DNA from 3 places in the Aeribacillus sp. SP014 genome. Region 3 is predicted to be linked to each of the others. Evidence: riboswitches for the same ligand, from Rfam matches in the RefSeq annotation. Region 3 holds a riboswitch; each other region holds the start of a gene.
The links. Region 3 has a riboswitch for S-adenosylmethionine ahead of ACVIJU_RS04665 (2,3-diketo-5-methylthiopentyl-1-phosphate enolase). Riboswitches for the same ligand answer to the same signal wherever they lie in the genome.

Region 1: another riboswitch for S-adenosylmethionine. It lies ahead of ACVIJU_RS15985 (bifunctional homocysteine S-methyltransferase/methylenetetrahydrofolate reductase); the one in region 3 lies ahead of ACVIJU_RS04665 (2,3-diketo-5-methylthiopentyl-1-phosphate enolase).
Region 2: another riboswitch for S-adenosylmethionine. It lies ahead of metK (methionine adenosyltransferase); the one in region 3 lies ahead of ACVIJU_RS04665 (2,3-diketo-5-methylthiopentyl-1-phosphate enolase).

The regions. Positions count from the first base shown of each region.
Region 1 is NZ_JBSRXI010000001.1:3,258,333-3,261,610, reverse strand. Features, by position in the region: gene ACVIJU_RS15985 (bifunctional homocysteine S-methyltransferase/methylenetetrahydrofolate reductase) at 1-1,618, opposite strand, end outside; SAM riboswitch class I at 1,727-1,848, opposite strand; gene ACVIJU_RS15980 (YajQ family cyclic di-GMP-binding protein) at 1,950-2,441, opposite strand; gene ACVIJU_RS15975 (HPr family phosphocarrier protein) at 2,586-2,864, opposite strand; gene ACVIJU_RS15970 (DUF3941 domain-containing protein) at 3,207-3,278, opposite strand, start outside.
Region 2 is NZ_JBSRXI010000001.1:3,361,301-3,364,578, reverse strand. Features, by position in the region: gene pckA (phosphoenolpyruvate carboxykinase (ATP)) at 1-670, opposite strand, end outside; SAM riboswitch class I at 939-1,130, shown strand; gene metK (methionine adenosyltransferase) at 1,336-2,541, shown strand; gene ACVIJU_RS16435 (phosphatase PAP2 family protein) at 2,591-3,121, opposite strand.
Region 3 is NZ_JBSRXI010000001.1:941,724-945,001, reverse strand. Features, by position in the region: gene ACVIJU_RS04665 (2,3-diketo-5-methylthiopentyl-1-phosphate enolase) at 1-1,212, opposite strand, end outside; SAM riboswitch class I at 1,291-1,396, opposite strand; gene yfkAB (radical SAM/CxCxxxxC motif protein YfkAB) at 1,566-2,687, shown strand; gene ACVIJU_RS04655 (YfkD famly protein) at 2,744-3,278, opposite strand, start outside.

The DNA of each region.
Region 1 (3,278 bases), 2.3 Mb from region 3:
CTTCGTTATGAATAAATTCAGCATTGCGGCTGCTTATTAACGGCATAATCCCGAGATATATCGGAACATTCAGATGTTTTGTTGCTTCATATACTTCTTCGATCAGCTTCTCCGAGTAGAGCGGCTGCGTAATAAAATAATCGGCTCCGCAGCTGATTTTTTTCTCAAGTCTCTGAACTGCGCGATCAAGATGTCTTACGTTCGGATTGAAGGCGGCGGCTACAGTAAAGTTTGTTTTTTGACCAAGTGATTTTCCGGAGTATGACAAACCTTCATTAAATTGCTTAATTAAGCTGATTAAATCAAACGATGATAAATCATAGACAGAGGTTGCACCCGGAAAATCACCGATTTTGGACGGGTCGCCGGTGACCGCTAAAATATCGTGCAGGCCAAGCGTATGCAGCCCCATTAAATGGGATTGAATGCCGATTAAATTTCTGTCACGACATGTTAAATGAACGAGCGGGCGAAGCTGGAAACGGCTTTTCACAATATTTGCGCAAGCAACATTGCTGATTCTTGGTGTAGCAAGGGAATTATCCGCAAGCGTAATTGCATCAATCCCCGCTTTTTTCAACGCTTTTGCTCCTGTTAAAAATTTTTCCAAGCCGAGCGTTTTCGGCGGGTCCAATTCTACAATCACTGAGCGTCTGTTTTTTGCAATATCTGGGAGAGGAGTTTCTTGACTTTCTTTCATAGGTAAAACATGAATTGGAACATTTCGTTCTTTTACTTCTTTCTCTGTGACAGGAGGGAGGTTTGATACAGCTTCAGCCATTGCCCGAATATGTTTCGGCGCGGTTCCGCAGCATCCGCCGAGAAGCCGGACACCTTGTTTTCGGAATTGAAGAGCCGCTTCATAAAAATAGTGTTCATCTGATTCATAAACTAATCTTCCGTTTTCATACCTTGGCAGGCTGCCGTTTGGAAAAGCGGATAAAAAGGCATGTTCAAACAGCGGCACTTCTTCCAGAGATTGCAGCATATGATAAGGGCCTAAACGGCAATTGAGGCCGACAATATCTGCACCAAGTTCTTCAAGCATTTTCAAACCGTCTGCCAATCTTGTTCCATTTTGAAAGACGCCTTGTTCGTGCAAAGAAACATTTGTGATAATGGGCAAATCCGTTTCTTTTCTAGCTATTTGCAAAACGGTTTTCAGTTCTTCCAAGTCGTAATAGGTTTCTAAAATAATGCCATCTACGTTTTCGGATAAAAGGACATGAAGCTGCTCACGAAAATTTTCGGCAATGTCAGATAGCGTGAAGGCGCTTTTTTGAAACGAACGGATGCCGCCGATTGTTCCGATGACATACCCTTTGTTTTCCGCTTTTTGTAACGCCCTCTTTGCAAGTTCAACCCCTTTTTGGTTGATGATCTTTATATCATCTTCCAGCCCATATCTGGCAAGCTTTATGCGATTGGCGCCGTATGTATTTGTTTGAATAACAGTTGCGCCTGCGTCTAAATAGGCTGAATGAATCCGTTCTATTTCTTCCGGTTTTGAAACGTTTAGCTCATCAAAGCATCTGTCTATTCCGAATGAGTATAGTAGAGTCCCCATTGCTCCGTCGGCAATTAATATATGATTCTGTAAATCTTGTAAAAGCCCCATAAAAAGTCCTCCAATCAAATGAAATAGGCGCCTGCAAGGAGGCGAACACCTATATAAAAAAGAAAAGCCTTCTAAGAAGAAGACTTTTTCTTGAACATTTTCCCCTTCTTCTTATCTTCCGAGCGCAAATTTACGCATCGCTGGATTTAGCACCTTGGTACCCAAAGTTTTTGGGTAATCCGGTTGCTGAAGGTTCATCGGGCCAGTCCCTCCGCTTCTCTTGATAAGAACGCTTTACCGTATGAAATTTTAAAACAACGGATTAATCCTAATTTAACGAATTTTATCAAAATAATCAATATAAAATTTCAATTTTGTGAACAGGGCAAAGCTAGCGAAAATTAATAAATTGTACGTCGATCGGCAAGTCGGCGCTTTTCACAGCTGCAATCACTTTTTGCAAATCGTCCTTGCTTTTGCCGCTTACCCGGACTTGGTCGTCTTGAATTTGGCTTTTTACTTTTAGCCCGGTATTTTTGATCAGCGCATTGATCTTTTTCCCGTTTTCTTTGTCAATTCCGTTGACAAGTTTGGCTCTTTGTCTGACAGTGCCTCCTGAAGCCTTTTCGATTTTCCCGTACTGAATATTCTTGGTTGCGACACCGCGTTTAATCATTTTGCTTACTAATACATCTTTTAGTTGATTCAGCTTATATTCATCGTCAGAGATTAGCACAAGCTCATCTTTTTCTAGGGATATATCGCTTTTAGATCCTTTGAAATCATATCTGTTTACAATTTCTTTTTTCGCCATTTGAATGGAATTGTTCACTTCGGCAATATCCACTTTTGAGACGATGTCAAATGAATTCTCCTTAGCCAACTTTTTACCTCCAATAACGTTATTTACATTCATTATAGTGAATGTCGTTCAGTTGAACAACTCTTTTAGGGGTTCCTCGCAAATTAAATGAAAAAACCGTTACTTAAAGCAACGGCAAGGAAATTAATATCTGCTTAAATGCAATTAAGCTAAAGATGTCGCTTTAGAACATTTAGGGGAAAGAAAGTCTTGTAAGTTTTTTACTGCTTCGAGCGAATCTTCTCCTTCAGCGCTGATGACTACATGACCTTCTAAAAAGGCGGAAAAACCGAGCATGCTTAAAACGCTTTTCGCATTTAATTGGAGCTTTTTTGTTTGGAATAAAATGTAGCTGTTAAATTTAATCGCTTCATGGACAAGGGAAATGACATATTCCGGCTCCATCTCTTTTGTAAGATACACGGAAATTTCATGTTTCTTCATTGTGCCACCTCTTGTATACTTATTTTACAATATCTTACATTAATAAAGGATAGATTCCCACATGTTTGTCATTTCCTCTTACATATAAAAAAATGACCTCCGCTTTCGAATATGGAAACGTTCTGGATTTCTCTGTTTTTTAATGAAATGAATGGTCTAATCAAATTGAAAGTTATTGCCCCGCCCATGTTTTATTAGACAAAAATGAAAACAAAAGCTAGAGAAAAGATGCATACTGTAAGATAAGAAAGCGTCTTTTTCTTTCAGAACGTCTGGATAGAAGAAGTGGAAGACTCGCCTTTAGAGATATTTCAAAAAAAGAAAAAGCCCGACAGGCGGGCATTATAAATGATCCGTTTTCTTTGAGTATTGCCGTTTTCCAAGCTCTCGATTTTTTTCCTTCAATAGATTTTT
Region 2 (3,278 bases), 2.4 Mb from region 3:
CGACATTGGCGGAGCAGTGCATTGAAAATATATCTCTTTCTGGAAGCAGGAAGTTCATGACGGAAAAGATAGACTTTTTCATCTCGCCTGCATATTCAGTTCCGCCGATCAGGATTATTCTCTTTTCAAAAGAAATAATGATAAATGCTTCTGAGTTCGTTCCATCCACAGCTGGATCTGCTTTAAAGGAAGGAGCGGAAACAATCGTAAACGGATTTTTATGCTCCTTTAAATCGTCTTGGCTTTTCGGACGGATAAACAGTTGGCGAGCAAATAAATTTTGCCACGCCAATTCATTGACCACTTGAATTGGAAGACGATATTTTTTGTCAGCTCCGGCAAATCCGTTAAAAACATAAATTTCATCTCTATTTTTTAAATATTGTATGACTTTTAAGTACAGTTTTTCAAAAACTTCTGATGAAATTGGCTTGTTGACGGGTCCCCAATCAATTAAATGCTTGACAGAATCTTCTTCAACGATGAATTTATCTTCTGGTGACCGGCCGGTATATTTGCCTGTTGTAACCGAAACTGCACCTGTATTTGTTAAAAAGCCTTCTTTCCTAGCTAAAACTTTTTCTACAAGCCGTGCGACTGGTAAATTATGATATGCATTTGGTCCGCTGATCAACGAAGCTAATTCATTTGATACATCTACAATATTCATATACATACCATCCTTTTTTTGCATATTTGAAATGGTTTTATAGAAATAGTATAACACATTCACGAAAATAATCCATCCTATTTATCGATTTCTGAAAATAATGTTTTTACTATATATTTTGCCTTCATTTTTGGGCATCATACGAATCATGATTGATCAGCTGATACTGAAATAATGGATATCAGATGATTTGGAAAATTACAGAGAAGCTTTATTTATTGTTGACAAGTACTTTTTTGCTCCTGTATGATATACATTTGAACGGATACTCTTATCCCGAGTTGGCGGAGGGACAGGCCCTATGAAGCCCAGCAACCGGCTCGTTGAAAGAAGACAGTAGAATATGGCTTTCAAAATCCCGGTATTCTATGGACATACAACATGATGCGAAAGAATTCCATATTCATAGACGAGCAATGGTGCTAACCTGATGCAAGGTTATATCCTTGAACGATAAGAGTGAAAGGCAATGATGTTTATAACAACCTTTCCTCTGGCAGGGAAGGTTTTTTCTATGTATAAGAGAAATCTCGTTTAGCCAAGTTTTTCTTATCGTACGCAATTTTGATATGTTTACAACAGTGGTGAGGGAATGAGTTCCGTGTCAATGTCAAGGAGTGTAGCACTCCATAAACATCATTTTAAGTTTGAGGAGGAAGCAGTAAATGACAAAAAAGCGCCGTCTGTTTACATCTGAATCCGTAACGGAAGGGCATCCGGACAAAATTTGCGACCAAATTTCAGATGCGATTTTAGATGCCATTTTAGAAAAAGATCCGAACGCACGTGTAGCTTGCGAAACATCTGTCACCACCGGACTTGTATTAGTCAGTGGAGAAATTACGACAAGCACGTATGTGGATATACCAAAAATTGTGCGAGAAACGGTCAAAGAGATCGGCTATACGAGAGCTAAATACGGTTTTGATGCTGAAACTTGTGCTGTTTTAACATCAATTGATGAGCAATCACCCGATATTGCTGCAGGGGTGGATAAAGCTTTAGAAGCGCGAGAAGGACAAATGACTGATGAAGAAATTGAAGCGATTGGCGCTGGAGATCAAGGGTTAATGTTCGGTTTTGCATGCAATGAAACGAAGGAATTAATGCCTCTCCCGATTTCCATTGCCCATAAGCTTTCACGCCGGCTTACAGAAGTTAGAAAAAGCGAAGAAATTCCTTATTTGCGTCCGGACGGAAAGACGCAAGTTACGGTAGAATATGATGAAAATGAACAGCCGGTTAGAATTGACACAATTGTCATATCGACTCAACACCATCCGGAGGCAACTTTAGAACAAATTAAGCAGGATATTAAAGAAAAAGTAATTGATCCGGTTGTGCCAAAAGAACTGATCGATGAAGAAACAAAATATTTCATCAACCCTACCGGACGTTTCGTTATTGGCGGACCACAAGGAGATGCAGGATTAACGGGACGAAAAATCATTGTCGATACTTACGGAGGCTATGCGCGCCATGGCGGAGGAGCTTTCTCAGGAAAAGATCCGACGAAGGTAGACCGATCTGCAGCTTATGCGGCTCGTTATGTAGCGAAAAATATTGTCGCAGCCGGACTTGCAGACAAATGCGAGGTTCAGCTGGCCTATGCAATTGGTGTGGCGAAACCTGTCTCTATTTCTGTTGATACGTTCGGTACTGGCAAAGTAAGCGAAGATGTTTTAGTTGAATTAATTCGCAATAACTTTGATTTGCGCCCAGCTGGCATTATAAAAATGCTTGACTTGCGCCGCCCGATTTACAAACAGACAGCTGCTTACGGTCATTTCGGACGCAACGATCTAGATTTGCCATGGGAACGCACAGATAAAGCGGAAGCTTTGCGCGAACAGGCTCATCAATATTTGTAAAATAAAAAAGGTGTCCAATGCGATGCATGCATTAGACACCTTTTTGCTTTTATGGTCCGAATGCGACAAAACAGATGGTGCCTGCTGAAGCTCCTAGAACTATTCCCGCCAGCACATCTGAAGGGTAGTGTAGGCCAAGAAAAATTCTTGATAGTGCCACACTGAATGCGAGAGGAAGCAAAATCCATGTTAAGGCTGGAAAAAAGAGCAAAAATGGTGTTGCCACTGAAAATACAGCTGTCGTATGTCCAGAAGGAAATGAATGGTCAGTTAACGGATTTTCTAACACTTTTGTTTCAAATAATGTAAGATAAGGCCGTCTGCGTGGATAAATTCTTTTCACAATGAAAACCGGAATATGACTGAAAAAAAGTGCAGCTGAACTTGCCAAGGCAACAGTTTTTACAGGTTCATTAAAAAATAACATCAGCATTAAACATGTTGCAATTGAAAAAACAGCCCCTCCTAAATGAGTAATATACCGAAAATAAACATTCAGTCCTTTTCGTTCAAAATGCGAATTAATCAGTTTGAACAACTTGCACTCAAATTGGTAAAGCTGATTCAGCAGTCTGCCCATGTTAAAGTTCCTCTTTTCAAAAAGCAAAAATTCTTAAAAAAATTTTCTCTCATATTTATGTAAACTTCAACAAATCTAATAAAAATTTTACAAAATTTTAAAAATACATGAAGCTGCCCGGTAAAGAATGACATTTGAAAGAGAAAGTTTTAAAATG
Region 3 (3,278 bases):
TGCCTCCTTCCATCCCCAGAGCCGAATTGCTTCTTGTAATTCTATGTCTTCAGCTGCTTCATTAAGGGGAACACCCCGGGAAACAGCGTCAACTGCCTGACGGAAAGCTTTTCCTCCACCCTGAGCACCTTGCGGGTGACCGTGAACACCGCCTCCTGCATTAATGACACAATCTTTTCCAAAATCATGAATTAAAATGGGAACAAGACCCGGGTGAATGCCAGCAGATGGAACAGGAAAAACTGGTTTTAAAACTGATTCCTTCACCAATTCTTCTTTCACTTTTAAAACTTTGTCACGCTCCAATGCAACGCTGCCATATGGTGAAGGGAACAACGAAAAATCTGCTCCAGCAATTCTTATCAATTTTCCAAGCAATAAGGAATGAGAGAGCCCATATTTTTCGGATGAAGTAAACGATCCGCTAAACGCCGGATGAGCCATAATTGGGAGGGCGATTTCATCATCTTCCCTTAATGCTTGCAGCACATCGAGGCCATATGTAAAAACATTAAATAGCAAAATATCGGCACCTAATTCTTTTGCTTTTCTTGCCTTATCTTTCAATTCAAATGTTTTTCCCGTCAAATTGACCGCATACAAAGTTCGGTGCCCTTTTTCTTGATACACGTTATCAAGAACTTTTTTGCCTTCCTTTATTCTTGTTTCAAATGATGTGAGCGAATTTTCAAAAAGTATTTCGTCATCCTTTACTAAGTCGACGCCCCCGAGAGCCTGCTCCCGCAATTGGGCAAGAAGGTAATCCATATCACGTCCAATTACACCTTTAAAGATGCTCATCACTAACGGTCTGTCGTAAACGCCAAGTTTTTCTCGTAACCCCTGAATTCCAAATCGAGGACCTGGAAAATACCGAAAGATCTCATCGTCAAACTGCAAATCTAGTAATTTTATTTCTCCATCTAGTGATAATTTTCCAAAAGTTGTCGTTAAGATGGCAGGAATGTCTTTAGAAAAGTTTTCTCCCGGAAAGCGAATGTGAAGCTGTGCAATCGTTTTGCCGGAGGATGGATCCTCGCCTGTTTCTTTTATCTCAACCACTTGTCCTTTATGCTTTTTTAACTGCTCTTGCACTAAAAGAGGAAGGTCAGTCCACGAACCTACCGTTAATCCAAGAGCAATGCCTTCTGCTTTTTTTTCTAAATCTTCTCGTTTCGCAATGATTTGGTATACTGCTGTTACGTGACCCATTTTTTCAATCCTCTTCATTCAGATTTTTTTATATAAATAAAACCTCTTCAATAAGAAGAGGTTTTTTGTCAAAACAACTTCTTATCTTTCAACATCTCTGTTGGGAGAATTAGCACCGTGCTCATCATATGAGTCGGTTGCCGGGCTTCATTGGGCTCATCCCTCCACCTGCTCTTGATAAGAGTTTTATTATTAACTTTATAATTCTTATTCGGTTACTTGGATTATGCCACTATCCTTCCCCTCTGTCAACACTTTTTTACATCATATTCGATTCAAATTCGCTTACATTTTTCTGATGGCATGCTACAATTATTTAATGGTGCAGTTTAATTAAAGGAGAAATGATTTTTATGGAAACTTATACAACCCTCAAAAAGATTACTCCTTCCTATGACCCTTGGGAAGCTTATTTAGATATGAAGGAATACGGTGAATTAACATTATCAAATATAGAATTTACCACCACTACAATCTGCAATATGCGATGTGAGCATTGCGCTGTAGGATACACTTTATCTCCGAAAGATCCTGAAGGGCTGCCGCTCGATTTACTTTTAAAAAGGCTAGACGAAGTGCCGACATTGCGATCCCTTTCGATTACCGGCGGGGAGCCGATGCTTTCGATAAAATCTGTGGAAAATTATGTCGTTCCCATTTTAAAATACGCACATGAACGCGGGATACGAACCCAAATCAATTCCAATTTAACATTGGACTTGAAACGCTATGAAAAAATTATCCCGTATTTAGATGTTTTGCATATTTCCCATAACTGGGGAACAGTCGATGATTTTGTTGAAGCCGGATTTGCAATGATGAAAAAGAAGCCTCCATATAAAGAACGCGCAAAATATTTTGAACGAATCATTGAAAACTCTAGAGCTCTGGCTGAAGCGGGAGTAATTGTTTCAGCGGAGACGATGCTGAATAAACGGACGGTTCCTCATCTTGAAAAAATCCATAGACAAATTGTAGACGAAATGAAATGTCAACGCCATGAGGTGCATCCAATGTATCCAAGTGATTTCGCTAGCAATCTTGAAACGCTCAGCTTGGATGAGATACGCGAAGCAATTCATAAGCTCTTGGATATCCGCGACGAATCAGTGTGGATGCTGTTTGGAACACTCCCGTTTTACGCTTGCAGCGACAATGAGGAAGATTTAGCATTGCTGAAGCGATTGAGAGAAAGCAAAAACGTGACTGTTCGAAATGACCCTGACGGCAGATCCCGTCTCAATGTCAATATTTTTACAGGGGACATTATTGTGACAGATTTCGGCGATGTACCGCCGCTTGGAAACATCAAAAAAGATACTCTTTTATCAGCCTATGAAAAATGGATGCAATCCCCGATTGCCCAACAGCTGAATTGCCATTGTCCAAACGTAGCGTGTCTTGGACCGAATCTTTTAGTGAAAAATAGTTATTACCGAGACTTAGATTTTACAAAAAGAAAAGCGCGCATATAATAAAAGGGCTTGGGCTTCTTTCGGCAATATATTTGCCTTTCGCCCGCCCTTTTCTATTATCTAGGCTGATTGGTAATAAGAAAGTGGAAGGATGCCCGATCCTGCACAGGAATCCATGCTCCAATGCCTTGTTGCGTAACATTTTTGACAACAATTTGCTTCTTGCTTCCCCTTAACATTAAATACACTTCTCCGTAAGTGACTTTTCCTTTTTCGTTGACAGCGGGAACGTATGCGTATAAATACCCCATTTTTTTCGGCGGGATATTATATACTTGATTTTTTTTCGTCCCGAAGCCGACAATTGTTTCAAATGCTAGCGGCATTTTCGATTTCTTTGCCGCCTTCATCAGCATCAATTTTTTGACATCTTTATGATCAGAAATTCTAGCGGTTAATCCTCCTTTTACCCGTTTTTGTGCCTCCTGTTTATAGCTAATTTGAACGGGCGACTTACCGCCTCGATTGTCAAAAAAGTTTGTATTGATTTTTTGATACTCCCAATTGACTGTTGTTTCCTCAGATTCATAATTCAATGCCCACCGTCCCAAGTAAATGGCGGCTCTATATCCTATGGCGGTTGGAGAAGGT